Regions from separate parts of the Duganella sp. Leaf61 genome, predicted to be linked through region 1. Evidence: predicted binding sites of a transcription regulator. Region 1 holds the regulator's gene; each other region holds the start of a gene.
The links. The regulator sigma-54, encoded in region 1, starts transcription at its own class of promoters, with help from an activator protein. The targets are predictions, from matches to a motif close to TGGCANGNAANCTGCTTT.
Positions count from the first base shown of each region.

Region 2: ASF04_RS03275 (CmpA/NrtA family ABC transporter substrate-binding protein) is a predicted target of sigma-54. The motif match lies at 8,837-8,854, and genes of this name have one in related genera.
Region 3: ASF04_RS23190 (flavin monoamine oxidase family protein) is a predicted target of sigma-54. The motif match lies at 6,671-6,688, and genes of this name have one in related genera.

Region 1 is NZ_LMLM01000031.1:184,303-194,212, reverse strand. Features, by position in the region: gene ASF04_RS22670 (enoyl-CoA hydratase/isomerase family protein) at 1-955, opposite strand, end outside; gene ASF04_RS22665 (alginate lyase family protein) at 952-1,914, opposite strand; gene hpf (ribosome hibernation-promoting factor, HPF/YfiA family) at 1,977-2,336, opposite strand; gene ASF04_RS22655 (RNA polymerase factor sigma-54) at 2,412-3,887, opposite strand; gene lptB (LPS export ABC transporter ATP-binding protein) at 3,891-4,643, opposite strand; gene lptA (lipopolysaccharide transport periplasmic protein LptA) at 4,645-5,247, opposite strand; gene lptC (LPS export ABC transporter periplasmic protein LptC) at 5,257-5,859, opposite strand; gene ASF04_RS22635 (SIS domain-containing protein) at 5,859-6,857, opposite strand; gene ASF04_RS22630 (monovalent cation:proton antiporter family protein) at 6,984-8,966, shown strand; gene bluB (5,6-dimethylbenzimidazole synthase) at 9,004-9,654, shown strand; gene ASF04_RS22620 (diguanylate cyclase) at 9,670-9,910, opposite strand, start outside.
Region 2 is NZ_LMLM01000001.1:750,875-760,784, forward strand. Features, by position in the region: gene nirD (nitrite reductase small subunit NirD) at 1-22, opposite strand, end outside; gene nirB (nitrite reductase large subunit NirB) at 33-2,561, opposite strand; gene ASF04_RS03250 (MFS transporter) at 2,585-3,889, opposite strand; gene cobA (uroporphyrinogen-III C-methyltransferase) at 4,194-4,964, opposite strand; gene ASF04_RS03260 (methyl-accepting chemotaxis protein) at 4,976-5,644, opposite strand; gene ASF04_RS03265 (ABC transporter ATP-binding protein) at 5,644-6,450, opposite strand; gene ntrB (nitrate ABC transporter permease) at 6,462-7,364, opposite strand; gene ASF04_RS03275 (CmpA/NrtA family ABC transporter substrate-binding protein) at 7,404-8,576, opposite strand; gene ASF04_RS03280 (ANTAR domain-containing response regulator) at 8,961-9,590, opposite strand; gene ASF04_RS27890 (TauD/TfdA family dioxygenase) at 9,747-9,910, opposite strand, start outside.
Region 3 is NZ_LMLM01000031.1:313,120-323,029, forward strand. Features, by position in the region: gene ASF04_RS27800 (lipid-binding SYLF domain-containing protein) at 217-927, shown strand; gene ASF04_RS23155 (hypothetical protein) at 959-1,144, opposite strand; gene fabI (enoyl-ACP reductase FabI) at 1,228-2,007, opposite strand; gene ASF04_RS23165 (hypothetical protein) at 2,072-2,254, opposite strand; gene ASF04_RS23170 (Hsp20/alpha crystallin family protein) at 2,665-3,114, shown strand; gene ASF04_RS23175 (Hsp20/alpha crystallin family protein) at 3,222-3,575, shown strand; gene ASF04_RS23180 (universal stress protein) at 3,584-4,021, shown strand; gene ASF04_RS27680 (hypothetical protein) at 4,259-4,396, shown strand; gene ASF04_RS23185 (Mu transposase C-terminal domain-containing protein) at 4,396-6,402, shown strand; gene ASF04_RS23190 (flavin monoamine oxidase family protein) at 6,752-8,359, shown strand; gene ASF04_RS23195 (cytochrome c) at 8,356-8,775, shown strand; gene ASF04_RS23200 (RidA family protein) at 8,793-9,290, shown strand; gene ASF04_RS23205 (TonB-dependent siderophore receptor) at 9,345-9,910, shown strand, end outside.

The DNA of each region.
Region 1 (9,910 bases):
GCGCGCGGATGCCTTCGATGACCTGGCCGTTTTCCAGTGTGCGGCGCACCGCCGCGCGTTCCATGCGCAGGCAGTCGGCCATGCTCATTGCCGCCCCCTGTTGCTGCAAGGCGTGCGCCACGCACATCATCAGCGGTGAGCGCGTGGCCATGAGCGCCAGCGTCGCCCTGGCAAACTCACTGTCGTCGTTTTGCAACGACGCGACGATGGCCGGCACCGATCCCGCACCAAAATGACGGTCGATGGCGGCACGGTCGCGCTCAAGTGAACCTGGCCCGGCAGCGGCCTTGAACGGGGCTGCAAAGGCCGCAATCGCCGCCGGCAGGCCAGCACCGCCACCTGCACTCAAAACCGCTCCCAGCGCCGTTAAATCGGCCGCCGGCACGTAATGGTCGGCCAGTCCCGCATACAGCGCATCGGCTGCACGGATGTTGGCGCCGGTAATGCCCAGGTACAGTCCCAGCCGGCCCGGCAAGCGGGACAGGAAATAGCTGGCACCGACGTCCGGGAACAGGCCGATATTGGTCTCCGGCATTGCCATCTTCGTGCGATCGGTGACGATGCGTGTGCGGCTGTGCGGACCGGCCTGCGCCACGCCCATGCCGCCGCCCATCACCACGCCGTCCATCACCGCAATATACGGTTTCGGGTAATGGTGGACCAGGTGGTTGAGCGCGTATTCCTCGGTGAAGAAATCCTCGACCAGCGCACTGCCCTGCTGCGGCGTAGCGCGGCCCAGGTCGTGGAAGAAGCGGATGTCGCCACCGGCGCAAAACGCCTTGTCGCTGCTGCTGCGCACGACCACCGCCTGCACGGCGTCGTCGTCGCGCCAGGCCAGCAAGGTGTGCGTGATGGCGCGTACCATGTCGAGCGACAGCGAGTTGAGCGCGCGCGGACGATCGAGCGTGATGACGCCGGTGCCGTCACTGACGGCAGTTAATACATGTTCGCTCATGGCTGTCCTGTGGATTTGTTCGACGACGCTAAATGTTCCAGCGGGTTGGGCAAGGTTAAATCGCCGCCCAGGCGGGCCTGGAATTTTGCAGCGGCTGCCGGCGGGTGCCCCATGTGGCGCGCGTAGATCACGGCAAACGGCAGGTCGTTCACTTCTTCCTGCTTGAAGCCGGTGGCCTGCTGCATGGCCGCCGGATCGCGCGCAGCGGCCAGCGTAAACGTCACCAGCCGGTCCAGCGTCGACGACTGCAGGTTGAGGATGGACGCCATCATGGTCAGCGGCGCGGCAGCGAATGCGTGGTAGTGCAGTGCCTTGGCGCCGCGCGCCATCTCGGCCGGCAGCGCGCCGTCGGGTGCCACCTGGGCCATGGCGTTGTCGAACACGCCGTGGCCCCATGTTAATAAGCGCTGGTCGTGGGTGACGGCGCCGACGGCAGTCACGGCCAGCCCTTCCCAATAATAATGGTTGTTGCGCTTGCCCTTGCGGGTGTCGGCGTGGACCAGTGTGGCGTCGGCCAGCGTGGACAGCCACGCCTCGATCGCTTTCTTTTGCGCGGGCGTGGCAGCTGCCTGCACGCGCGCATAGCTGAGCGCCAGTCCGCCCAGGGTCCACTTGCGCACGAAATACGCCTGCTCGCTCGACATCTTGCCCAGCATGGCCTGCTGGCCAGCCCAGCTGTCCAGCCAGTTCAAGGCGCAGGCGGCGTCTTGCGGCTTGCCGTTGGCCTGGTAGCGGCTGGCGTTGCGGGCGACACCAGACAAGAATTGTTCAACCGGCTCGGTGCTGGCGATGTTTTTGGCGCGCCGCGCCGGGTCGATCACGGAATGGTTGGCGTCGTTGTAGTAGCTGTTGGCGTCGATGTCGATGACGGCGGCCGGCGCCGGCTGGCAGGGGGCGGCGACGGCGGGAGCAGCGGAGGCGGAAAGGAGAACGGTATAAACCAGATAAACAATTTTCATGTAGCTCCAAAAACAAGAAAGGGCGCTCGTTCAGCGCCCTTAGTTGGTGTGTCGCGCCGTTGTTAAAGGGCGGCGGCAGCTGGTTCGAAGTTATCCGGGAGATGCTTGATCGCATCGTGGCCGTGCTGTTGGACTTTGCCTTTGTACTTCATGACCTGGCGGTCCAGCTTGTCGATCAGGGTGTCGATCGCAGCGTACAGGTCTTGCGACAGGCTTTCCACGTAGACCGTTTTACCGGACAGGCGCAGATTGATTTCAGCCTTTTGGCGCTTGGTTTTCTCTTTAAGGTTATCTACGGTCAGAATGACAGCAATATCAATCACTTGATCAAAGTGCCGTGTCACGCGTTCGAGCTTGCTTTGCACGTATTCACGAATGGCGGCGGTCACTTCGAGATGATGTCCACTGATGGTGAGATTCATACACACTCCTAAAGATAAATGTCGCTGACGGTTAGTGCTTTACCCATTGTTGCTGAGTAAGCAGGAACCAGTGCACTACAAAGACTTGCGGAGACTGACTGGAGGGATTTTGAGGGCTTCGCGATATTTGGCAACAGTGCGTCGCGCAATCACCATGCCCTGTTCTCCCAGCATGTCCGCAATCTTACTGTCGGATAAAGGATTTTTAGGGTCTTCAGCTCCTGTCAGTTGCACGATCAGTGCCCGTATCGCCGTCGAACTGGCTTCACCTCCCGCTTCGGTGGCGACGTGGCTACCAAAAAAATATTTCAGCTCAAACATGCCGTGCGGAGTCAGCATGTATTTCTGAGTTGTTACCCGAGAAATGGTGCTCTCGTGTAAACCCAGTGTATCAGCAATTTCGCGAAGCACAAGGGGGCGCATGGCAACCGCGCCGTGCGAGAAAAAGTTCTTTTGTCGTTCTACTATCGCTTGTGCCACCCGCAGGATGGTGTCGAACCGCTGGCGCATATTCTTGATCAGCCACTTCGCCTCCTGCAGCTGCGCGCCCATGGCGCCCTCACCTTTGCCCTGCTTGAGCAGGTTGGCATACATGGCGTTCACACGCAGGCGCGGCATGACGTCGTTGTTCAGGCTGACCTGCCAGCCGGTGCGCGATTTTTTCACGATCACGTCCGGCACCACGTAATCGGAGACGTCGGATGCGAACGCCGCACCGGGGTGCGGATTGCACTGGCGGATCACGGTCTGCGCTTCGCGCAGGTCTTCGTCGTCGCACAGCAGCGCTTTTTTCAGCTTGTTGAAATCGCGCTGGGCAAACCAGGTCAGGTGCTTTTCGACGATGGCCACGGCCATCCGTCGCGTCACCATTGGAATGCCGGGCAAGCGCTTGATTTGCAGCGCCAGGCACTCGGCCGCATTGCGCGCCCCCACGCCGGCAGGGTCGAAACTTTGCAGCAGCGACAACGCCGTTTGCAGCTCGTCGAGTTCGACTTCCAGTTCCTCGGGCAGGCGCGCATGGATCTCGTCGAGCGCTTCTTCGAGGTAGCCGTTTTCGTCCAGCGCATCGATGATCAGTTCGACCAGCGCGCGGTCGCGCAGCTCGAGCACGGTCACCCGCATCTGCTCCATCAGGTGCTCGCGCAGGGTGCAGTGGTGCGCTTCGATTTGCGGACGCGCGTCTTCGTCGTCGGGCGCCTTGCTGCGGCCGGCGTCGCTCCAGTCCATGTCCGCTTCGGCGGTGGTACTTTCGGTATCGGCAGCAGGACCGTCGTAGGCGTCGGCCTCGCCGGCGGGCGCCGCTTCCTGCGGACCCGATTCGGACGGTGCTTCGCCGGACGGCGCCTGCTGGCTGATGGCGCCGTCGGACAACAGCCGCAGAGAATGGTCGAGCGGATCGTCGAGCCGCTCGAGCAAGGGATTGTCGGTCAGGAGTTGTTCGAGTTCCTGGTGCAGCTCCAGCGTGGAGAGCTGCAGCAAGCGGATCGATTGCTGCAGTTGGGGCGTCAGCGCGAGATGCTGCGAGGTCCGCAGTTGCAACGACTGTTTCATGGATTACATTCGGAAGTGTTCACCCAGGTAGACGCGGCGCACCGACTCGTCGGCGATGATGTCGTCCGGACGGCCCGACGCCAGCACCGAGCCCTGGTTGATGATATATGCGCGGTCGCAGATGCCCAGCGTCTCGCGCACATTGTGATCGGTAATGAGGACGCCGATTTGTCGCTCCTTGAGAAAGCGCACGATGCGCTGGATCTCGATCACGGCAATCGGGTCGACCCCGGCGAATGGTTCGTCGAGCAGCACGAAGCGCGGGTTGGTGGCCAGCGCACGGGCGATCTCCACCCGGCGGCGTTCGCCGCCGGAGAGCGAGAGCGCGGGGTTGTCGCGCAGCTTCTCGATTTGCAAATCGGCCAGCAGGGTATTGAGCCGTTCAGTAATGTCAGCCTTGGATAAAGGCTTGCCGTCCACTTTTTGAATTTCGAGGACAGCGCGAATATTTTCTTCCACCGTCAGCTTGCGGAACACCGACGCTTCCTGCGGCAGGTACGACAGGCCGAGCGAGGCGCGGCGGTGGATCGGCAGTGACGAGACGTCGACGCCGCCGATATCGATGGTGCCGGCGTCGGACGGTACCAGGCCGACGATCATGTAAAACGACGTGGTCTTGCCGGCGCCGTTGGGGCCGAGCAAACCCACCACTTCGCCGCAATCGACTTGCAGCGAGACGTCGTGCACGACCTGGCGCTTGCCATAGCTTTTTTGCAGGCCGCGAACGATCAGGGTGCTACCGCAACTAGGCTCCATGTCATTTCCCCGCAGGCTGGGTGGCAGGCACCGGCTGCGCCGGCGCGATCGGCGGGCGCTTGGACGACGGCTGGATCACCATGGTGCCGCGGCCGGCGCCCGGTTTGCTCTCGCCGCTGCTGCTGTTCTTGACCGCGAACACTTCGCGGCGGCTGTCGTAAGAGATGAACTCGCCATCGACCTGGCTGGTGACCTTGCCCGACTCGAGCTGCTTGATGCGGCCCTTGGAAATCAGCTTGACCAGCTCGGTCTTGTCGTCGTATTCGATGCGGTCGGCCTGGCCTTCCACCCATTTGTCGGTGTCGCCGTCAAGCTTCTGGCGAAACGTTGCCTGCACGCCGGGCGTGCCGGTGAGCACCACGAACTGGTAGCCCTCGGGATCTTGCGTGACCACCGCCTTGGGCGAGGTCATGCGGATGGTGCCGCGCGTGAGGATGACGTTGCCGGTGAAGGTCTTGATCTGCTTGACGTCGTCGGAGTCGGCCTGGTCGAACGACACTTCGATCGGCTTGTTGGAGTCGGCTTTTTCGGCGTGCGCCGGGATGGCCAGTGCTGCCAGCAGCAGTGCCGCCGACCAGAAGGTTTGCTTGGTGATTGCTCTCATAATCTTCCTTTAGCGTGCCGCATGCGGCGGCACGGTGATCTTGCCGCGTCCACCCAGTTGGGTTTGCAGCGTTGCATTGTTGGCGGTCATGCCCACGCCCGTGGCCACCGTCTTGCCCAGGTGCAGTTCGACCGGTGCGACGGTTTCCATCCGTTGTTCGTCCGGGAACACGGTGAGCGTGGACGTGGTCAGGCTCATGGCCTGGCTCTTGCCACTGGCCGGGCGCACCACGCTGACGTTGCCGTCGAGCTTGACGCGCGAGTTGTCCTGATCGACGCGGGCGGTGTCGCCGCGCACCGTCATCGGCGGATGCTCGGCCGACAAGGTGTTGATATAGGGCTTGATGATGTCGGACGCCTCTTCCGCCGGCAGGTGGGTGAGCTTGTCGCCGGAAATGATATAAGCCGGCTTGCCGTCCTTGGTCATGCGCACCACGCTGAACCGGTCGATGATGTAATCGGGCTCGTTGCGGAACTTGTCCTGCGCCGTATCCTGGTTCGATTCGTTAATCAACTGCACCATCCAGCCGGTACCGACGGCCACGAATACGCCGATCACGACCATCCAGGTGAGCGACCAGCGGTGGGCGGTTCTTTTACGTACGTTAGGCATCAGATCACCTTGGCGCGTGTGAGGTCGTGGATGTGCAGCGCACCGACCAGCTTGCCATCGGCATCGGCCACCAGCACCTGGTTGATGCGGAACTGTTCCATGATTGCGACCGCATCGACCGCCAGCTGTTCCGGCGCGATGCTGCGCGGGTTGGCGTGCATGACGTCGCGGATCAGGACCTGGGTGAAGTCCTGCACCTTGTCGATCATGCGGCGCAGGTCGCCGTCGGTAAACACGCCGATCGGCTGGTCGTCGGCATCGACCACGGCAGTCATGCCCATGCCCTTTTTGGTCATTTCCAGCAGCGCGTCGGTGAGCTTGACGTCGGCGCGCACCTTCGGTACATCGGCGCCGCTGCGCATGACGTCGCGCACGTGCGTCAGCAGGCGCCGACCCAGCGCGCCGCCCGGGTGCGACCGGGCGAAATCTTCTTCCCTGAAACCGCGCAGATCGAGCAAGGCCACTGCCAGCGCGTCGCCCAGCGCCAGCGTGACGGTGGTGGACGTGGTGGGCGCCAGGTTCATCGGGCACGCCTCCTTGGCCACCGCAACATTGAGGTGGACATCGGCGATGCTGGCCAGGCTGGAGCCCGGCTTGCCGGTAATGGCAATGACCTTGCTGCCCATGCGCTTGACCACCGGCAGGATGGTCATCAGCTCGGTACTTTCACCCGAGTACGAAATGGCAATGAAAGCGTCGTCAGCGGTGACCATGCCGAGGTCGCCGTGCGCAGCCTCGGCCGGGTGCACGAACATGGCGGGGGTGCCAGTGGAGGCGAACGTGGCCGCCATCTTGCGGGCGATGTGACCGGACTTGCCGATACCGGATACCACCACCCTACCCTTGCAATTAAACAACAGTTCAATCGCTTTGACGACGGTATCGTCGTCACCCAGGCGCAGCTCCAGCGCAGTAATGGCGGCGGCCTCGTTTTGCAACGTTTCACGGGCGAGCCGCAGCGCATGCGCCGCCATTTTTGCGTCAAAAGCTTTCAGCATTGTTTTTTCATGGGTTACACTCATACCCAAGTATAGCCGAATTAAGAAAGCAAAAAACTTGCCAGTCGAAACAATGCGCCTGTGTGGTGCGCAACCACTGAATAAAAAACTGACGGCTACGGCAACATGACGTTTTCCCCGCTCGAACTGACCCTGGTCTTGTTAGGCAGCGCCGTGCTGGGCGTGGTGGCCTTCCGCATGATGCATCTGCCGCCCATGCTCGGCTACCTGGCCGTCGGCATCCTGATCGGCCCCCACGCGCTCGGCTGGGCCATGGAGAGCGAAGCTACCCACGGCCTGGCCGAGTTCGGCGTGGTATTCCTGATGTTCTCGATCGGGCTCGAATTCTCGCTGCCCAAGCTGCTGGCGATGCGCGGCATCGTGTTCGGCCTCGGGCTGGCGCAGGTGGCGTTTACCATCATCGCCACCCTGCTGTTCGGCTGGCTCATCGCCAGCCAGCTACCCGCCCATTTACAGATCAGCTGGCAAGGCGCGTTTGCGCTCGGTGGCGCGCTGGCCATGTCGTCCACCGCCATCGTGGTCAAGATGCTGACCGAGCGGCTCGAGCTCGAGAGCGAGCATGGCCGCAAGATCATCGGCATCCTGCTGTTCCAGGATCTGGCCGTGGTGCCGCTGCTGATCATGATCCCGTCGCTGGGCCAGCGTCCCGATGCGCTGGCGGAAACCCTGGCCTGGGCGGGCGTAAAGGCCGTGATCGTATTGACCTTGCTGCTGTTCGTCGGCCACCGCCTGATGCGCGGCTGGTTCACCATCGTGGTCAAGCGCCGCTCGCAGGAGCTGTTCATGCTCAACCTGCTCCTGATCACGCTGGGCGCCGCGTGGATTACCGAACAGGCCGGGCTGTCCCTGGCGCTCGGGGCGTTTGTCGCCGGCATGCTGATTTCCGAAACCGAGTACAAGCACCAGGTGGAAGAAGACATCAAGCCGTTCCGCGACGTGCTGCTGGGACTGTTCTTCATCACGGTGGGCATGCTGCTCAACGTGCGCATGGTGATCGACAACTGGTGGCTGGTGCTGATCCTGCTGATCGCGCCGGTACTGGTGAAGTTTGCCCTGATCGCCGCGCTGGCCAAGCTGTTCGGCTCGAGCGATGGCGTGTCGATCCGCACCGGCCTGGCGCTGGCGCAGGCCGGCGAATTCGGCTTCGTGCTGCTCAACCTGGCCAGCGGCAACAAGCTGATCGATCCCTTCATCACCCAGGTGGTGCTGGCGTCGATGGTGCTGTCGATGCTGGTGGCGCCGCTGATCATCGCCAAGTCCGACCAGATCGTCATGAAGCTGGCCAGCAACGACTGGATGATGCAGTCGCTGGCGCTGACCAAGATCGCCAGCCGCACCATGTCCACCAACAAGCACGTGATCCTGGCCGGGTTCGGCCGCAGCGGCCAGAGCCTGGCCACCCTGCTGTCCGAAGAAAAAATCGACTACCACGCGCTCGACCTCGATCCCGAGCGGGTACAGGTGGCGCAGGCGGCCGGCCTGCAAGTGTCGTACGGCGACGCCGCGCGGCGCGAAAGCCTGGTCGCGGCCGGCATCTACCGCGCCAGCGCGGTGGTGATCACCTACGCCAGCACGCCGTCGGCCTTGAAGGTGCTGCACCAGGTACATTTGCTGGCGCCGAATTTGCCGGTACTGGTGCGTTCGCACGACGACACCGACCTCGACGCCCTGAAAGCGGCCGGCGCGGCCGAAGTGGTGCCGGAACTGATGGAAGGCAGCCTGATGCTGGCCTCGCACACCTTGGTGATGCTCGGCGTACCGCTGCGCAAGGTCGTGCACCGCGTGCAGGCCGCGCGCGAGGCCCGTTACGCGTCGCTGCGCGGCTTCTTCCACGGCTTTTCGGATGTCGGCGAAGACGCCGACCTCGACCGCCTGCACCCGGTCACCCTGGCCGACAACACGCCCAGTGTGGGCAAGCAGCTGGGCCAGTGCCTGCTGGCCGACAGCGGCGCCGTGGTTGCCAGCCTGCGTCGCGGCAAGCAGGTCATCGACTTCGGTCCCGACACCGTGCTGGCAGCCGGCGACGTGGTCGTGCTGCGCGGCGCGGCCGACGCCGTGGCGCGCGCCGAGAATTTGCTGCTGCGCTGATCCGGCGCGGCAGTTGGACCAACTTAGCAAGGCAGTCATGTCCGCAGGTTTTACCCAGCAAGAAATCGATACCGTCTATCGCGTCATCCAGGAGCGGCGCGACGTGCGCCACTTCGTCCCCGGCGCGGTGGACGAAGCGGTGATCGCGCGCCTGCTGCACGCGGCGCACCAGGCGCCCAGCGTGGGCTATATGCAGCCGTGGCGCTTCATCCGCATCGCCAGCGCGTCCGTGCGCAGCGCCATCATCGAGCTGGTGGAGGCCGAACGGCTCAACACGGCCGCAGCGCTGGGCGAGCGCGGCGCCGAGTTCATGCGGCTAAAGGTGGAAGGCATCCGCGAGTGCGGCGCGCTGTTTGTCGTCGCCCTGGCCGACGGCCGCGAAGCGCACGTGTTCGGCCGCCGCACGCTGCCCGAAATGGACCTGGCGTCGGTGGCCTGCGCGATCCAGAACATGTGGCTCGCTTCGCGCGCCGAGGGACTGGGCATGGGCTGGGTATCGCTGTTCGACCCGGAACAACTGGCGCAACTGCTGGCGATGCCCGACGGCGCGCGGCCGGTGGCCGTGCTGTGCCTGGGGCACGTGGAACAATTCTATCCACGGCCGATGCTGGAGATGGAGGGGTGGGATACGCGCCGTGAGCTGGCGCAGTTAGTCGCGGTGGATCGCTGGTCCAACACTGCCGGGTAACAAGCTTGTAGAGGACTAGGCCGCCGGTGCGGTGCTGACTACGCGGTTGCGCCCGGCTTCTTTGGCGGCGTACAGGCGCAGGTCGGCGGCGGCAACCCAGGCGCGGGCAATGGCGACCGGGTCGCCTTCGGCGTCGCCCGGGTGCAGTGAGGCCACGCCAATCGACACCGTGACCGACACTTGCAGCTCGGGCGTAAGGGCGATCATGGTGGCAGCCACGCCAGCGCGGATGCGCTCGGCAACGAAGGCGGCGCTG
Region 2 (9,910 bases), on a different contig from region 1:
CGGTTTGAATATCGCGATGCATGGCATTCTCCTCAGGCGGTAACGGCAATCGGAATCACGCGCTTGCGTTCTTCCACGGTGGCTGGGCGGATCTGGCCGCGTTCTTCCATGAACAGCACGTTCTCGTCGCCCTTGTCGCTGTTGACGAAATGGCGGAAGCGCTTGCGCGTCTCCGGGTTTTCCACGGCTTCCTTCCACTCGCACGCGTAGGTGTTCACCACGTGCTGCATGTCCGCCTCCAGGTCCGCCGCGATGCCCAGCTTGTCGTGCACCACGACCTGTTTCAGGTAATCGAGGCCGCCTTCTAGGTTTTCGCGCCAGGTGCTGGTGCGTTGCAGGCGGTCGCCGGTGCGGGTGTAGAACATCAGGAACCGGTCGATGTACTGCACCAGCGTGGCTTTATCTAGGTCGGTGGCCAGCAGCTCGGCGTGGCGCGGCTTCATGCCGCCGTTGCCGGCCACGTACAGGTTCCAGCCCTTCTCGGTGGCGATGATGCCCACGTCCTTGCCCTGCGCTTCCGCGCACTCGCGGGTGCAACCCGAGACGCCGAACTTGATCTTGTGCGGCGTGCGCAAGCCCTTGTAGCGGTTTTCCAGTTCGATGGCCAGGCCAATCGAATCGTCGACGCCATACCGGCACCAGGTGGAACCCACGCACGATTTGACGGTGCGCAGCGACTTGCCGTACGCATGGCCCGATTCGAAGCCGGCCGCGATCAGCTCTTCCCAGATCAGCGGCAACTGGTCCACGCGCGCGCCAAACAGGTCGACGCGGGCGCCGCCCGTGATCTTGGTGTACAGGCCGTACTTCTTGGCCACCATGCCGACCGCGATCAGGCCGTCGGCCGTCACCTCGCCACCCGGCATGCGCGGCACGACCGAATACGTGCCATCCTTCTGGATATTGCCGAGGAAGTAGTCGTTGGTATCCTGCAGGCTGGCGTGCTCCTTTTTCAGCACGAAGTCGTTCCACACCGACGCCAGGATGCTGGCGGCCAGCGGTTTGCAGACGTCGCAACCGAGGCCCTTGCCATGTTTGGCCAGCAGGTCGCCGAACGATTTGATCTGACCGACCTTGATCAGGTGGAACAGCTCCTGGCGCGAGTAGGCGAAGTGTTCGCACACGTGGTTGTTGACCGCCATGCCGAGCTTTTTCATTTCGGCCTTCATCACCTGCGTCACCAGCGGCACGCAGCCGCCGCACGACGTGCCGGCATTGGTACAGCTTTTGACATCGCCGATGGTGGTGGCGCCGCCGGCCACGGCCGCGCAGATCGCACCTTTCGACACGTCGTTGCACGAGCAGATTTGCGCGCCTTCCGGCAGCGCATCGACACCGAGGCCCGGCTTGGCCGCACCATCGGACTGCGGCAGGATCAGGAACTCCGGCGACTCGGGCAGCTCGATCTTGTTGAGCATCATTTGCAGCAGCGTGCCGTATTCGGCCGCGTCGCCCACCATCACGCCGCCCAAAAGGTACTTGCCGCAGTCGGAGACCACGATCTTCTTGTAAATCTGTTTGCGCTCGTCGGTGAACTGGTACGAGCGGCTGCCTGCCACGTTGCCGTGCGGGTCGCCGATGCTGGCCACGTCCACGCCCATCAGTTTGAGTTTGGTGCTCATGTCGGCGCCGGCGAACTCGCCCGCTTCGCCCAGCATGTGCTTGGCCGCCACGCGGGCCATCTCGTAGCCCGGCGCCACCAGGCCGAAAATCAGGCCGCCCCACAATGCGCATTCGCCGATCGCATACACGTCCGGGTCGGACGTCACGCAATTGTTGTTGATCTCGATGCCGCCGCGTGGCCCCACCGTCAGGCCGCACTCGCGCGCCAGCATGTCGCGCGGGCGGATGCCGGCCGAGAACACGATCATGTCGGCATCGAGGTGGCCGCCGTCGGCGAATTCCATCCGGTGGGTGCCATCGACACCGTCAACGATGGCCGTGGTGTTCTTGCCGGTATGGACGGTCACGCCCAGTTCTTCGATTTTCCGGCGCAGCACGCGCGCGCCGCCTTCATCGACCTGCACCGCCATCAGGCGCGGCGAGAATTCCACCACGTGGGTTTCGAGCTTTAAATCGCGCAGCGCCTTGGCGCATTCCAGGCCCAGCAGGCCGCCGCCGATGACCACGCCGGTCTTCGAGCGCGCGCCGCATTCGAGCATCGCTTCCAGGTCCTCGATGGTGCGGTACACGAAGCAGTCCTTGCGGTCCTTGCCCGGCAGCGGCGGCACGAACGGGAAAGAGCCGGTGGCGATCACCAGCTTGTCGTACGGGAGCACATCGCCGTCGCCGGTGGTCACGGTTTTATTGGCGCGGTCGATGGCGGTGGCGCGGGTGTTCAGGCGCAGCACCATGTCGTCGCGCTCGAAGAAGCCCGGTTTGACCAGCGAGAGATCCTCCGCCGTTTTACCGGAGAAGAATTCCGACAGGTGCACGCGGTCGTAGGCGGGACGCACCTCTTCGCACAGCACGGTCACTTGCAGGTTCGGGGCGCCGCCAGTGGCCAGCGACTCGAGGAATTTGTGGCCGACCATGCCGTGGCCGATGACGATGATTTTCATATTTTTCTTCCTTGACGTTGTAACTACGCTGCCAGCTTGGAGGCGATGACGTTTTCTTCGATGGTGCTGCTGGAGAAGCGCGCCGCCAGTGCGCACAGGGCGGTGGCTGCCACCACGATGCCGAGGATGGAGAGCGTCTGCTGGACGTCGCCCATTCCCTTCATCAGGAAGCCTGCGGCCACCGCGCCGACGTTGCCGCCGGCGCCGATGATGCCGGCCACGCCACCGAGCGCGCGTTTATCGACGAACGGCACCACGGCGTAGGTCGCGCCGCAGGCCATGTGGGTGAACAGGCCGAAGATCAGCATGGCGCCAATCGCCAGGACGGCAGTGCTGGCGTGGGCGAACATCAAGAGGCCCGCACCTTCGCCAAGCATCAGCACGAACAGCAGCGTGACGCGATGATTGAGGTTGCCGCGTGCGGCGAATTTGTCCGAAGCCCAGCCGCCCAGGGCGCGGGCAAACAGCGCCAGCAAACCGAAGCTGCCGGCGGCCATGCCGGCCTGGCCCAGCGTGAGATTGAAATGATCGACGTAGTAAATGGCGGCGATGTTGTGGATGAAGATTTCGATACCGAAGCAGGCGCCGTAGGTGATGAACAGCAGCCACACGCGGTAGTTGGCGGCAGCCAGCTTGAAGCTCTCCCAGCCGCCCTTCTTGCCGCCGTCGATGGCAATCCCGGCGGCGCGCAGCTCGCTGAAATTACCCTGCGGGCAGTCCTGCGTGTAGCGATAATAAACAAAGGCCATGACGATCATCAGCACGCCCGGCACGATCAGCGCAGCGCGCCAGCCGAAGGTGTCGGACACGCCCAGCATGATCATCGCCGTCATCAACAGCGGCATCACGGCTTGCGCCACGCCACCGCCCGCGTTACCCCAGCCGGCAGCTGCCGCGTTGGCGGTGCCCACCACTTTCGGGCCGAACATGACGGAGGTGTGGTACTGGGTGATGACAAAGCTGGCGCCAGCCGCGCCGATCCCCAGGCGGAAGAACAAAAAGCTTTCGTAGCTCTGGGCAAAGGCGACGCCGATGACCGGGATGGAACCGAGCAGCAGCAGGCCGGTGTAAGTCTTGCGCGGGCCGAAGTGGTCGCACAGCGGGCCGACGATCAGGCGCACCAGGATCGTGATGGCGACGGCAGCGATATTGATGTTGGCGATCTGCGCGCCGGAGAGGTTGAACTCCCCCTTGATGACGGGCATCAGCGGCGCGCAGGCGAACCACGCGAAGAAGCAGACGAAGAACGCCATCCAGGTCAGGTGGAACGCCCGCATCTGCGGCGTTGAAATCGAGAGGAGCTTGATGCTGTTAGCTTTGCTGGCCATTTTTTATCCCGTTCAGAAAACAAAAAGGCGCCCGCGCAACCGGGCCATAAAGACCGGGTTGGGCGGACGCCGTTGTCCTGCCAGTCCGTCTTTGGACCGGCTATGTATTCGTGTGCTGCAGGGAGATCGCCGTTGACCTCTTGCTTTAGCTATTGCAAGAGGCGTGCCAGATGGGGTTTTGAGGGCGCTACAGAGGGAGAATGCGGCTTTGCGGGGAATTGGTGCGCAGATGACAATACCAGCTGGTGCGAGCTGGCGGTGCATGGCGCACGGTATCAGTGCGCCATGGCGGTGCAGCCAGCCGTCAGGCGCTGGCCTGCAGCGGTGCGGCCGCTGCCAGGTCCTGCCAGTCGTCGGCGCAGCGCACCACGTCACCGACCACGATGATGCTCGGGCTACCGAGGCCGCTCTCGCGCAGCGCGACGGGCAGCTCGCCCAGGGTGGTGAGCAGCTTGCGCTGGTTGTCGCGCGTGGCTGCCTGCACCACCGCCACCGGCGTGTCCCGCGCTGCGCCACCGCCCAGCAGGCCGGCCACGATGGACTCGACGCGCGCCACGCCCATGTAGATTACCAGTGTCAGCCGGCTTTGCGCCAGGGCCTGCCAGTTCGGCTCCGATGCCGCATCCTTGCCGTGGCCGGTGACGAACGTGGCGCCCTGGCTCCACGACCGGTGCGTGACCGGCACGCCGATGCTGGTCGGCGCGGCCAGGCCGCTGCTGATGCCGGGGATGACGTCCACCGCGATGCCCTGCGCGCGCAGGGTGGCGCGTTCCTCGCCGCCGCGCCCGAACATGTACGGGTCGCCGCCCTTGAGGCGCACCACGTGGCGGCCGGCGCGCGCTTCGGCCACCATCAGCCGCTCGATGAATTCCTGCGGCGTCGATGCGCAGCCGCCGCGTTTCCCTACCTGGACCACGCGGGCACTCGCCGGTGCGTAGTCCAGCACCTGCGGGTTGACCAGGTCGTCGATCAGCAGCACGTCGGCGCGTTCGATGGCGCGCACGGCCTTGATGGTCAACAGTTCCGGGTCGCCGGGTCCGGCGCCCACCAGGGTGACACTGCCTTGGGTAGTCATCATTTATTCCTTCAAGCTGCCGCGGCCAGCGCGGTATTGACCATCTGGTCGATTTCATCGGTGATCCCGGACAGCACGCCCGCCACCACCGCAAATTCGCGCCCGGCCTGGCCGGCGCGCGCTGCCACCACGCGCGCATTGAAAGCCACCATGCGCGCCTGCTTGTTGATCTTCTCGATATCGGTGATCACGCCGCGCAGCTGCTTTTTCATCAGCCGCGCATGCAATTTCGCCTGTTCCTCATAGACGCTGGTGATCTGGTTGAGGATCGCCAGCGTGGGCGTGGTCAGGCGCACCAGTTCGGCCAGCAGGCCGGCGGCCGCGCCCTTGTCGTGCGGGCTGGCGATGGCCGCCAGCGTGCGGTCGGCCTGCTCGGCAAAGGCGACGATCTCGCGGTCGCCGGCCAGCTTGCCGAAATAGGCTTCGCGCAGTTCGGCGCAGAACACGCCGGGCAAGCCGTCGGCGTCCGCCAGCAGCGCCTTGTGGGCGCCCCGGAACAGGGCCAGCGCCTCGCGGGCGATGGCCTCGGCCCCGTCCTGCCCCTGCGACGCCAGCACCGCGTACAGCACGATGCGCTGCGACGTGAAGCGGCGCCGGCCCGACAGGTTGATCATGGCGCCGAACACTTCGCCCGACAGCGCCTTGGCCTCGCTTTCCAGGTGGCGGGTGTTCATGTCCATCAGGCGGCATCCTTGGCCGGATGCGCCTGTTTGCGGTACAGGAACTCCAGCACGGCCGTGCGGTATTCCATGTAGCGCGCATCCTGCGCCAGCGCCACGCGGTCACGCGGACGGTCCAGCTGCACCGCGACGATTTCGCCGATGGTGGCGGCCGGGCCGTTGGTCAGCATGACGATGCGGTCCGACAGCAGCACCGCCTCATCGACGTCGTGGGTCACCATCACCACGGTGGACTTGGTGGCCGCGACGATCTTGAGCAGCTCGTCCTGCAGGTGGGCGCGGGTCAGCGCGTCGAGCGCGCCGAACGGTTCGTCCATCAGCAACACTTTCGGTTCCATCGCCAGCGCCCGGGCGATGCCCACGCGCTGCTTCATGCCGCCCGAGATTTCGTTGGGACGCTTGGTTTCGGCCGCTGTCAAGCCGACCAGCGCCAGCGCCGCCATGGTGCGCTCGCGCAACTGCGCTTTCGATTCGGTCTTGCCGAACACGCGTTCGACGCCCAGGTAGATGTTCTCGTAACAGGTGAGCCACGGCAGCAGCGAGTGGTTCTGGAACACCACCGAGCGCTCGGGCGATGGCCCGGCGATCTCGCGGTTGGCGCACAGCAGCACGCCGTCGGTGGGCTTGGTCAAGCCGGCGATCAGGTTGAGCAGGGTCGATTTGCCGCAGCCCGAGTGACCGATCAGGGTGATGAACTCGCCCTTGGCGACGGTGAGGTCGATCTCGCGCAGCGCGTGGAATACACCCTTCTTGGTGTGGAAGACCATCTCCACGCCCTCGATGTCGATGAATTTCGATTCGTCCATGGCCATGCTCCTTAGTTCGACACTTGTTCGTAGGTGAAGGCACGGGCCAGCGCCATCAGGGCTTGTTCCAGCAGCAGGCCCACGAAGCCGATGGCCACGATGGCGATGATGATGTGCGGGACATTCAAATTGTTCCACTCGTCCCACACCCAGAAGCCGATGCCCACGCCGCCGGTCAGCATTTCGGCCGCGACGATCACCAGCCACGCAGTGCCGATCGACAGGCGCACGCCGGTCAGCACATACGGCAAGGCCGATGGCAGCAGGATCTTGGTCAGGATCTTCCACTCCGACAGGTTCAGTACGCGCGCCACGTTCATATAATCCTGCGGCACGCGCTGCACGCCCACGGCGGTGTTGATGATCATCGGCCAGATCGAGCAGATGAAGATCGACCAGATCGCGGCGGGGTTGGCCGACTGGAACACCAGCAAACCAATCGGCAGCCAGGCCAGCGGCGACACCGGTTTCAGCAAGCTGATAATGGGGCTGAACATGGCACTGACAAACTTCACGCGACCGATCACGAAGCCGAGCGGGATGCCGACCAGCGCGGCCAGACCGAAGCCCACCGCTACCCGCTGCAACGAGGCCAGCAGGTTCCAGCCGATGCCCTGGTCATTCGGGCTATTGCGGTAAAACGGATCGGAGAACATTTTCACCGCTTCGTGAAACGTCACCAGCGGTGTCGGGAAGGTGGCGTTCTTGATGGTGATCAGCTGCCAGATCAGCACCAGCAAGGCGGCGCCCACCAACGGCGCGACGATTTTCATGGCGGTGGCCGAAAGCTGCTGGCGCACGCGCGCGCTGGAATTGGCGGCCAGCGCGCGGCGCGGGCGGCGCGCCGGCTTTTCAGCTTCGAGGACTTCGGTATTGAGCGGCTTGGCGCTGTCGGGTTGGAGCATGGCGTTCATGGCTTTCCTTCAAAGGACGATGAATCGGACTACTGCAACTTAAGCGCGGATCTTGAACGAGGCAGCAAACGCTTTCGGATTCGAGCCATCCCACACTGCGCCGTCCACCAACTTGGACGTGCGCAGCGGGCTTTTGGGCACCGGTGTCTTGGTCATTGCCGCCGCATCCTTGTACAGGTCGATCTGGTTGACCGACTTGGCCACGGCCAGGTAGTCCGGGTCGTCCTTGAGCAGGCCCCAGCGGCGGTGCTGGGTCATGAACCACATGCCGTCCGACAGGTAGGGGAAGTTCACCAGGCCGTCGTTGTAGAACTTCATGTGATTGGCGTCGTCCCAGGTCTTGCCCAGGCCATTCTGGTAACGGCCCATGATGCGCTGGTCGATGGCGTCCTTGCTGGTGTTGACGTACGACTTGTCGGCGATCACTTCGGCCATCTTGTTCTTGTTGGCCAGCGAGGCGTCGATCCATTTGCCCGCATCCAGAATGGCGGCCATCATCGCGCGGCAGGTGTTCGGATATTTTTTGGCAAATTCCAGGGTGGAGCCCAGCACTTTTTCCGGGTGGTCCTTCCAGATGTCCTGGGTGGTCGTCGCGGTGATGCCGATGCCGTCCATGATGGCGCGGTGGTTCCACGGTTCGCCCACGCAGAAGCCGTCCATATTACCCACGCGCATATTGGCCACCATCTGCGGCGGCGGCACCGTGATCACTTTCGCGTCCTTCATCGGGTTGATACCGTTGGCCGCCATCCAGTAGTACAGCCACATGGCGTGGGTGCCGGTCGGGAAGGTCTGGGCAAACGTGTACTCGCGCTTGTCGGTGCGCATCAGCTTGGCCAGGCTGGCGCCATCGACGGCGCCCTTGTCGGCCAGCTTTTTCGACAGCGTGATGGCCTGACCGTTGTTGTTCAGGCCCATCAGCACCGCCATGTCCTTCTTCTGGCCGCCAATGCCCATCTGCACGCCGTACAGCAGGCCGTACAGCACGTGGGCGGCATCGAGGTCGCCATTGGACAGCTTGTCGCGCACGCCGGCCCACGAGGCCTCCTTGCTCAGCACAAACTTGACGCCGTATTTCTTGTCGAAGCCCAGCACCGACGCCATCACCACCGACGCGCAGTCGGTCAGTGGAATGAAGCCGATCTTGACTTCTTCCTTCTCCGGTTTATCGGAACCTGCCGCCCACGCACCACCACTTGCCAAACCCAACATGCTTCCTCCTGCGACCAGACTTGCGCCATGAATGATTTTCCTGCGCGTGACATTAACGTCGGCCGGGGTCGGTGGCAAGGCGTTGTCGGCGATATTTGGTGTTTCTTTCATGGCGTTCCCTTAGTAGTCAGCAAAACCGTTGGACCAAAAAAAACGCCTACCCCCGCGAACGCATTCGCGTGATGGTAGACGTCGTTGTCTTGTGACCCTCACCGCCGTTGGCGAGGTTCAGCAGCGCAGCGTTGCGCTTGGTTTAAGACTATGCAATGTCTGTGCCAGCGAGCTGTCACAGGAGGAAGGTAAGGGAATTGACGGCAACGCACCGCACCCGCGCACCGTTGGTGAGCACGCGCCTCATTTTGGACGCGAAAAACAAAATAAAGATTATCCGAGCAAGTCTTCCACATCCAGAATACGCTGCGCGACTTCCGAGAGCTTGAGGTTCTTGCTCATGGCCATGCTGCGCAGCTTCTGGTACGCCTGCTCTTCGCTGAAATGTTGGCGCTCCATCAAGAGCCCCTTGGCGCGTTCGATGATCTTGCGCTCGGCCAGTTTGCTCTTGGTGTCGGACAGTTCGTCGAGCAGTTTCTGCTCGCGCTTGAACCGCGCCAGCGCCACGTTGAGCACCGGCTTGATGCGGTCGCTCTGCAGTCCGGCCACGATGTACGCCGACACGCCGGCAGCCACGGCCGCCTCCATGCTGGCGGTGTCTTCGCTTTCGGTAAACATCACGATGGGGCGGCGCTCGTCGCGGGTGGCAATGACGATGTGCTCGAGCACGTCGCGCGCGTCCGATTCCGCATCGACGATGATCATATCGGGCTGCAACTGGGCTATGCGATCGGGCAAATACATGTCCGGCGGCAGCGAAGCAACGATGTCGTAGCCAGCCTCGAGCAGTCCAATGCGCAATATCCGCGCCCGCTCGACCTGGGCGTGCACAGCCTCGTCATCCTCGTTGCCTGCATGGATGATGGCGTTGACGACAACAATGCGCAGGTTACGCGTGGTCATGGGAGGTGGCAGCGGGTTGGTTCTGGGCTGTAGAGCAAGCAAGAACCAAACCAGTCGTTTTGATGTGCATGCGCAGATTCTAAGGCACAACACCAAATTTTTGCCAGTTTATCGGCGCCAGCGACGTCGATTTGTTGCCGCCACCACCAGTGCGGTCTACTTGGCGAGATTCAGGTACGGGATCGGCGCGTTGCTGTACATGTTTTGCGGCAAGGCGCCATCCCAGCGTTCAGCCTTGATTTTCCCGACCTCGATGCGGCGCAGTTCCAGCACTTCCTTGCTGCGCGCCAGCGCATCGTTTTGCACCCGCAGCGCCTCCG
Region 3 (9,910 bases), 130 kb from region 1:
CGCGATCCTGGTTGCCCAGGATGGGTTGGACCCGCAACGGCTGCCAGAAGTTCAATCGCCAAGCCGATTCCTTGTCAACCAGAAGGGTTCGGGTGTCTGCTTCCGGATCGGTTTGACCCTGGTCAAAGTTCGGCGCCGAGTAAAGGCGTTAGCATGATTTTGTACAAAGCGCGCTTTGTACGGTCGCATCCGAAACCTGTCTTCAAGGAGAAAAAAATGGTTCATCAAATTAAACGATGTGGGTTGGCGCTGGCCTGCCTGGTTGGCCTGGTGGTTGGCGGCAGTGCATTGGCGCAGGCCGATGCGGATAGTCCGCGTGGCAATAATCCCGCCCAAACCGCTACCGCCCGGGTAAGCGACGCGCTCGACGTGGTGCGTCGCCTCGAAGCGGAGCCACGCATGAAAAAGCTGTTACCTAAAGCCAAAGGAGTGCTGCTCGTGCCCTCGTACGGTCGTGCGGCACTGGGCGTTGGCGCCCGTGGTGGCGCCGGTTTGCTACTGCTCAGGCAAGCAGACGGTAGCTGGAGCAGTCCGGCATTTTACGATCTCGGCGGCCTGACCCTTGGCTTGCAAGCCGGTGTCGAGGGCGGCGAGATGGCACTGTTGCTCAATAATGACAAGGCGGTTGCCGAGTTCATGAAGAAAAACAATTTCACGCTCAGCGCAGATGCGGGCCTGACCGTCGTCAACTGGTCGCGGCTTGGCCATGGCCTGGCAGGTACCGGCGATGTGGTGGCCTGGAGTTCGGCCAAGGGATTGTTCGGCGACGCGGTTGCCGTGGGCATCAACGATATCCGCTTCAACCAGAGCCTGACCAATGCGTATTATGGCCGCACCTTGTCGCCGAGGGACATTGCTCAGGGCAGCGTCAACAATCCGCAGGCGCAGTCGTTACAGCAAGCGCTGGCGCAGGCTGCGGGCCAATGACCACGCCCGCTGACGGCGAGGTAAATCTTGCTTAACTCGTCGCCGGCGGCCGGCCCCTGCCGTCCTCGCCAACCGAGTAGAGCTCGGTGTGACCGGCGCCTTGCTGGTAATCGAGCAAGGAAATGATCGATGGCGTGATATGCAGAAATACCCAACCTGGCCACATGGTCCGCGTGGTTTCGGTAATCTGGCGCAACTGTGGAAAACGCTGCAACATCAAGTCCGCCGCATGGCCGACACTTGATGCTAGACAGTCGATAGTGCTTTTCTTTTGCGCGGGATCAAACGAATTGGTGGTGCCTAATTGACCGCATGGTAGCCGCCGTCGACATAGATGGTCTGGCCCGTCATTGCGCTGGCACCGTCGCCGGCCAGAAACGCCGCCAGTTGGCCGATTTCGGCGAGGGTGACCAGGCGCCGCAATGGCGCGCGCTCCCGTACCCGCTGCATCAACGTCTCGACATCCCGCAAGCCGGAGGCGGCCCGGGTCGGGACAGGACCAGGCGAGATGGCGCTGACGCGTATACCGCGCGGCCCCAGCTCCAGCGCCAAGTACCGCACCAGCGACTCCAGGGCTGCCTTGACGGGTCCCATCAATCCGTAGTGCGGCACCGCCTCGTCGGCGCCCAGATAGCTCATCGTCAGCAAGCTGCCGCCTTGCCGGCCCAGGTGAGGTTCACAGTGCCGCGCCAGTGCGGCAAACGAGTGACACGATATTTGCATGGCGCGCAGGAAACCGGTGCTGGTGCTGTCGATCACCCTGCCGCGCAGTTCTGCGGTGGGCGCCCAGGCCAGCGAGTGGATCACGAAATCGAGTCCGCCCAGGCGATCTACGGCCTGGTCAACCAGGGCTGCGATGTCGTCAGGGTGTTCGACATCGCAGATCAGCAAAGGCGCCTGCACGGCCGCGGCCACCGGCGCGGCAAATGGCCGCGCGGCCAGGTCGGCGCAGCTGACTACCAGGTGTGCGCCGAGGTCGGTGGCCACGCGGGCACAGCCGCTGGCAATGCTATGTTCGTTGGCGATGCCCATTATCAGGCCGCGCTTGCCGCTGAGGGAAAAAACTGTGTTGGTTGGCATGATGTGCTCCAGATCGTACTGGTGAATGAGTGCCGCCCGCCGGACCGGCTGGCTTGCCTGCCCGCTAGGCGTGGTCATGGTTGTATCCGCCCATGACCAGTAGGTCGCACCGGTGCTCGGTGGCGATGGACAGCAAGGCCGCGCTCATGGTGATGGTGGTGTATTCGCGCAGGTGCCTGCTCACATGGCCTGGCCAGGTTTGCCTGGCGATGTTTGCCGCGCCGCGAATCGTGAGAGCCCGGTACATGCCAGCACTGTCAGGTGCGCCTGAAAAGACCGTGCAAGGCGGGCCGCCAATGTCACGCGGTAGCTGGCATGCGGCGCCTGGTCCGCGTGCAACAGGATGGCTTTATAAGACATGGAGGCTCCGATCGGCAAGGGCAAACTGATGCGACACCAGCACCGACAACGTCATGCGGTTCAATACCCGTCCGGGAGCAGGACCGACGATGAGCCTAACAAAAACTATTTGGCGATTGAATGATCTGGATCAAACGGACGGTGAACTGCAAAGGCGGGCGTGGGGGGGCGCACGGTCGGATACCGCGTGAGTGCGCGTGGGCGTTAAAGTTCCATGCGCAGGTTTGATGCAGCTTCGTGTTACTTGCTGCGACAGCGCCAGACTGCATTTTTACACCGCAGATGAAGGAGCTGGCCATGAACACCGACAATGTTACTGTACACGAACCCGCGATTGGATCAGGGCGTTTCGAGCCGCTACACATGATTGAAAGACTGTTTCGCGACATCGGCGCCGATCCATTCTGGCCGGTCACCGGCATGGCGCCGGTGATCCGCATCGATGTCCAGGAAACCGAGCAGGCCTTTGAAGTGAAGGCCGACATTCCCGGCGTAAAAAAAGAAGAAATCAAGCTGGCGGTCGATGGTCGCCAGGTGTTTCTGAGCGCGACGTCCGAGCGCGCTGCGCAGAGCGGGGACGACGGTGTGCTGTGGTCCGAGCGTCAGCGTGGACAGTGCCAGCGCAGCTTTGTGTTGCCGCAGGAGGTGGACGAAGCGCAGGCGCAAGCGCATTACGAAGACGGCGTGTTGAGTGTCACCCTGCCGAAAAAGGCGGGGGCCGGCGCTACCCGCGTGGCCATCCAGTAAGCTCTGCCGGAGCCGCTGCCATGCCCCACACCGTCCCGGCCCGTCAGCCGCACAGAGCGCTAGCGCACTTTCATCCGCTACGCACACTATATGAAACCTGGCAGCGCATGCGTTTCGTCCACGCCCTGCGCCACCAGGGCCAGCAGATCCGCATACGCGTCCACGAAAACGCCCAGGCTTACACCGTGTGGGCATGGTTGCCCGGTGTGCACAAGGGCGAGATCGAGGTCGGTCTCGACGGCAACCGGGTACGCATCGTCGCCGGCGCGCGCTTCGATCACGCGCAGCATGTCTCGCCCGACGTGATCCAGCGTGAGCGCTACGTCGGCAAGCGTACCCGCGTGCTGTCATTGCCGCGCACGCTAGACAGTGCTGGTGCGCGCGCTCAATTTCACCGCGGATTGCTTGAACTCACGCTGCCCAAGGCGGGGCTGCCACCGCGTCTGGTGCCGGTCGCATAGGAGGCGCCATGTTCGCCCACATTCTCTTCCCTGTAGACGGCGAGGCGCCGTCGTCAGCGGCCATTGTGCCGTGCGTAACCTTTGCCCGGGAGGCAGGCGCGCGCTTGCTGGTCCTGCATGTCACCGAGCCGTTCCACGTGATCAGTACCGATCCCGACATGCTGGTCGATACGCCAGCGCGCTACCGCGTGCAGACCAAGGCGCGTGCACGGAAACTGCTCGAAACCGTTGCTGCCGAGGCACTTGCGCAAAAAGTGGTCTACGAGACGCTCGTGGTCGAGCATCCGCATCCCTACCGGGTCATTATCGACACCGCACGGCAACGTGGCTGCGACCTGATCGCCATGGCCGCGCACGGTCGCACCGGCGTGCAAGCCGTGTTACTTGGGAGCGTGACCCAGAAGGTGTTGGCACATTGTCATTTGCCGGTATTGGTCATGCGCTAATGGCGGCCCCCGCGTTGATGCACGCATGCAGTGCATGAACCCGGTTCGCCTGCTGCGCCGCACCAATAAAAAGCTTGCGAAAGTGCAAACGTGGTGCCTGAGCGGATGTTGGTAAAGTGTTCTCATAGGTGAAGAGGAGGTGGCCCGGTTTTTGCATTATGACTTGGCACAAACCTGATAAATGGCGCGCTTAACGCGCCTCAACCTGGAGACAAGTCGTTGAACCGGAGCTTAGACATGACGCCATTCAGGAAGCTGTGGAATACTTTTGTCGATGCGATCAAGCCGCCGCTGTTGCGTGAAAATGCCGATGCAGGGCTGCACGCCATCGTGGTTGACACCCGGCCGTTCCACCTCGCGGTGCAGGGGCGCTGATGTTACTGCGCAACGATCTGCTGCACTACCCGCAGCCATCGGCGCGCACCGTCCGTGTTTTGTGGATCGACCCCGGCCAGCGCCATGCCTATGTCTATGACGTGGCGGCGCGCTCGGCCGAGGTAGAACTGGTCCAGTTACCGGCGCTGCTTGCCGACCTGCGGGATGGCCGCGCCAGCGTGCTGCCGGCCGATCCCTACCTGATGGTGGTCAGCCAGGAAATGCTGCCGCCCAAATACCTGCAACTGCGCGCGCGCGCCTGGGAAATCATCGCGCCGCTGGTGGCGCAGGAACCCGACATTTACGATGCGCGCCGGCGCGGCCAGATGATCGCCCGCGCCACCGCCGAACACCAGGTGTCGCACCCCACCATTTATCGCTATCTGCGCCGCTACTGGCAGCGCGGGCAAACCCCCAACGCGCTGCTGCCCGACTACTGCAATTCGGGCGGCAAGGGCAAAGTGCGGCAATCGTCGGAAGGCATCAAGCGCGGCCGGCCGCGCAAGAACGGCGCCGACGACGGCCCCGGCCTGAACGCCGACGAGGACATCCGCCGCATCTTCCGGGTGGCGATTGCCCGCTACGCGGCCAGTCACGACAAGTTTTCGCGCCTGGGCGCCTACCAGCAGATGCTCGATGAATTCTTCATCGAGCGCCGCATCGATCCTGCCAGCGGCCGGGTACAGGCGGCGCCGCAGCGCCGCGCGGCCATGCTGCCCACCTTTGGCCAGTTCAATTACTGGCTCGACCACGACGACGACCGCCCGCCGGAAGTGGCGCGCCGCAGTAGCAGTCCCGGTCCCGGTTCCGGTTCCGGCGCCAGTGCCTTTGCCGGCGCGGCGCAGGCGCTGCGCGGCGCATCGGCGGCCCCGGTTTCGGCCCCGGTTCCGGTTTCGGCCACGCGCATGACCGTGGCGGCAACCACCACAGCGACCGGCTCCGATGCGGCGCAGGCGTCGCCATGGGCGTCCGCCCCCGGCCGTCCCGGCGCCAGCTACCAGCTCGACGTCGTGCGCGCCGAGGTGCAACTGGTGTCGCGCGCCGACCGCGAACAGGCCATCGGCCGCCCGCACATCTACGTGGTGCAGGATACGTACAGCCGCATGATTACCGGCATCCACGTGGGACTGGGCCCGGCCAGCTGGTCGCAGGCGATGCTGGCGCTGGCCAACTGCGGAGCCGACAAGCAGCGCTACAGCCAGCATTACGGCCGCCGCATCGAGGCGGCCCAGTGGCCGGGCTGCCATCTGCCCGACACCCTGTTCGTGGCGGCGCCGCTGGCCGCGCTGGCAGGCGCCGAATGGGGCGATGGCGGCACCCTGCGCACCAACTTCAACCTGCGCTGCATCGCCGCCGAGCAGGGGGCCGGCGACTGGCAGGAGGTACTGGCAAGGCGCTTTCGGCTGCTGGCGCCTGACGTCGCCGGTGGCGCAGAGAATGTGGTCAATGCGACAGCCAATGCGGCCGGCGCAGCGTGCCGGCTCGACGGCGTGCTCGATGTGGCGCAGTTCACCCGCATCGTCATCGACTGCGTTTTGTACTACAACAGCCGCCAGCCGGCGCCTGACGCCGCCACGCCGGCGGCATTGTGGGACTGGGGCGTGGAGCACCGGGGCGGCGCGCTCAAGCCCTATCCCGAGCACCTGGTGCGCTGCAGCCTGATGCCGGTGGCCACCGCCATCGTGGGCTGCGACGGCATCCATTTCGCCGGCAGTATTTATACCTGCGCGCGTGCGGTCCAGGAGCGCTGGTACGAGCGGGCGCGCCAGCGCGGCAGCTGGCAAGTGAAGGTGGCGCACGACCCGTCCAACCTCGACACGATCTACCTGCTCGACGCGGCCGCGCCGATGCAGTTCCACGCCTGCCACCTGGCCGACGCCAGCGGCGTGCGCCGCCACCTGAGCGCGGTGGAAATGGCGTATCTGCCGGCCGCCGTTGCGGTGACCGCGCCGGCGCTTGCCACCGTTCGCACCAATACTCCCGCCCTGGTCAGCTTCGCCGGCTGATTCTTCCCTCTCTCGATTTTCACACGCTGCACCGCCATGCACCACCGCCATCTGGTGGTGCGTGCGCTTGTGCGCCGCAGTGGTTGCGGTGTCCGGCGCCGCCATGAATAAAGTCTGTTTCAGGTAAATAAAGTTTATCGCTGGAGGCGTTCGGTTGCGTGCCGAAAGCACCCGCAGCGCACTTCCGAAAAAACTTTGTTCGATGAAGCAAGCCTTGCAGATAAAGGCCTGCTTTGATGATGAACGATGTTTATTCATCTTTCCAATATGGCACGTTGCTTGCTATGAAGGGGACTATGGGGAAGCAAGTAACCCCGGGGTTTTTCAGTGAAAATGGCGAGGAAAGCAGATGGAAAGCAAAACAGTAAAACCGTTTAAATCGTTTAGCTCTTTTACCCGCAGAGACTTCCTGTACCGGGCCGCAGCGGTGGGCGGCACCAGCTTGTTGTTGACCACCATGAACGCATGGGGCATGGGCATCAACTCCACCGTGTCGGCGCCGCCGGCACTGACCGGCAGCGGCAAGGGCAAGAAGGTGGTGATCCTGGGCGCCGGCCTGGCCGGCCTGACCGCCGCCTACGAACTGGGCAAACTGGGCTACCAATGCCAGATCCTCGAAGCGCGCGACTTTGCCGGTGGCCGCTGCCAGACCGCCCGCAAGGGTTTCTCGCTGACCGAACTCGGTGGTGAAAAGCAGACCTGCGCTTTCGACGCCGGCCAGTACATCAACCACGGCCCATGGCGCATTCCGCTGCACCACCAGTCCACGCTGCACTACACGCGCCTGTTCGAGGTGCCGCTGGAAGTGATGGTCAATGAAAACGACCACTCTTATGTGTACTCCGAAAACGCCGGCCCGTTCGCGGGCAAGCGCATGCGCATCAAGGAGGTCAAGGCCGACATGCGCGGCCACGTTGACGAACTGCTGGCCAAGTCGATCAAGAACAAGCAGCTCGACCAGACCCTGAGTGCCGACGACCAGCGCCTGCTGCTCGACTACCTGGTGCACGAGGGTCAGTTGTCGGCCTCCGACCTGGCTTACCGTGGCCGCCCGGGCCGGGGTTATGCCGTGTACCCCGGCGCCGGCATGGAACCGGGACCGGGCAAGGCGTCCGATCCGCTCGGTTTCAAGGACTTGCTGGAATCGAAGCTGGGCAACGTCTACAGCGCGGTGCACGACTTCCCGATGCAGGCCACCATGTTTCAGCCGGTGGGCGGCATGGACGCGATTCCCAAAGCGTTTGAAAAGCGCCTCGGTAAAGTGATCCGCTACCGCGCCGAAGTGCAAACCATCCGCCAGAACGACAAGGGCGTGACCATCGCCTTCAAGGACACCGCCAGCGGCAAGGCTGGCACCGTCACCGCCGACTACTGCCTGTGCACCATTCCCTTGTCCGTACTGCGCCAGATCGATACCGATTTTTCGGACAAGTTCAAGAAGGCCGTGGCCACCGTGGCTTACGCGCCGGTAGGCAAAATCGGCCTGCAAATGAAACGCCGCTTCTGGGAAGAGGACGACCAGATTTACGGCGGCCACGTACTGACCGACCTGCGCGGGATTAACACCATCTCGCTGCCGTCGTCGAACTGGCAAAAGCAGAAGGGCGTGGTGCTCGGCTACTACCAGTACCAGACCGCCGCCATCGAGGTCAGCGCCCTGACGCCGGCCGAACGCGCCGAGTTCGCGGTGGCCGCCGGCGAGAAGATCTTCCCGCAGTACCGCAAGGAATACGAGAACGCGTTTTCCGTGGCGTGGCACCGGGTGCAGTACAACCTCGGTGGATGGGCGGAGTGGACCGACAAGACCCGTGCTGCCGCCTATCCCACGCTGGTGGAAGGCGAGGGCCGCATCATGCTGGCCGGCGAACACCTGAGCTATCTGACCGGCTGGCAGGCCGGCGCCATCGAATCGGCGTGGCAGCAGATCGCCCGCATCCATGCGAGGGCCAGCGCATGAAGCAAATTCTGACCACCGCCCTGATGAGCGCCGCCGCGCTGGCCGCCACCGCGCTGCTGGCCGCCGCGCCGGCCCGGGCCCAGAGCCCGGACGGCAAGGCGCTGTTTCTGAAAAACTGCGCGGCCTGCCATCAGGCCAGCGGCAAGGGCATTCCGGGCGCATTCCCGGCGCTGGCCGGCAGCAAGTTCGTCACCGGCGACCATGCCGAAGTGGCCGGCGTGCTGCTCAAGGGGCGCGGCGGCATGCCGGACTTTTCCGAAACCATCAACGACCGCGACCTGGCCGCCATCCTGACCTACGTGCGCGGCGAATGGGGCAACAAGGCCGATGCGCTGACCGAAGACGAAATCCACAAGCTGCGCACCGCGCTGGGCGTGGCGCAATTCGGCACGGCCGAAATGTCGAACAAACATTAAACCCTGGAGAGAGAACCATGAAAAAAATCGTTGCCACCGTGTTGACCCCGATTGCCTTCGGCCTGCTGTGCGGCGCTGCCCAGGCGGCAGACATCGTTCGCCACAAGATCCCGAACTCGGACTTCCCGATCGCGCTGGCCGTGACCATTCCGCCGACCGCCACCATCCACTTCATCAGCGGCCAGGTGCCGGCGGTGGTGAACAAGGACGCCGCCGGTGACTCGCTGGCCGCCTTCGGCGACACCAAGACCCAGACCGAAACGGTGCTCAAGAAGATCAAGGAAATCCTAGAAGGCATGAAGCTGCAAATGTCCGACGTGGTCAAGATGCAGGTGTTCCTGGTGGGCGATCCGGCCAAGGGCGGCAAGGCCGATACCAAGGGTTTCATGGAAGGTTACACCCAGTACTTCGGCGGCACCCAGCCGAACCTGCCGGCACGCGCCGTGGTCCAGGTGGCGGGGCTGAGCAACCCGGGCTGGCTGGTCGAGATCGAAGTAGTCGCCGCAAAAAAATAATAGTCATCGCAGGTCTTACTTTGTAATTTTTTCCAAAAATGGGGATGTAAAAATATGCACAAGACCACACTCAAGATCGGCGTTGCCGCCGTCCTGTCCACCCTGGCGTTCGGCGCATCTTCGGCCTATGCGGCGCCGGCGGCTGCGGAAGCAGCTGATGCCGCTGATGCACAAGTCGCAGCAGCGGCAGCCGCCCCGACCGAAGTCGCATCGACCGCCTCGGTCATCGTTACCGGTACCCGCTCGAGCGGCATGAAGGCGGAGAATAGCGCCTCGCCGATCCAGGTACTGGACGCGGCCTCGCTGCAGCGCACCGGCCAGCCGGACCTGATCCAGGCGCTGGCGCAAAACCTGCCGTCGTTCACGGCCCAGGCCTTCGGCGGCGACACTGCCAACCTGACCCTGTCGGCGCGCCTGCGCGGCCTGTCCCCGAATAACACGCTGGTGCTCATCAACGGCAAGCGCCGCCACGGCACCGCCAACCTGGCCGTGCTGGGCGGACCATACCAGGGCGGCGCAGCAGCCGACCTGAACTACATCCCTGTCTCCGCCATCGACCATATCGAAGTGCTGCAGGATGGCGCGGCCGCCCAGTACGGATCCGACGCCATCGCCGGCGT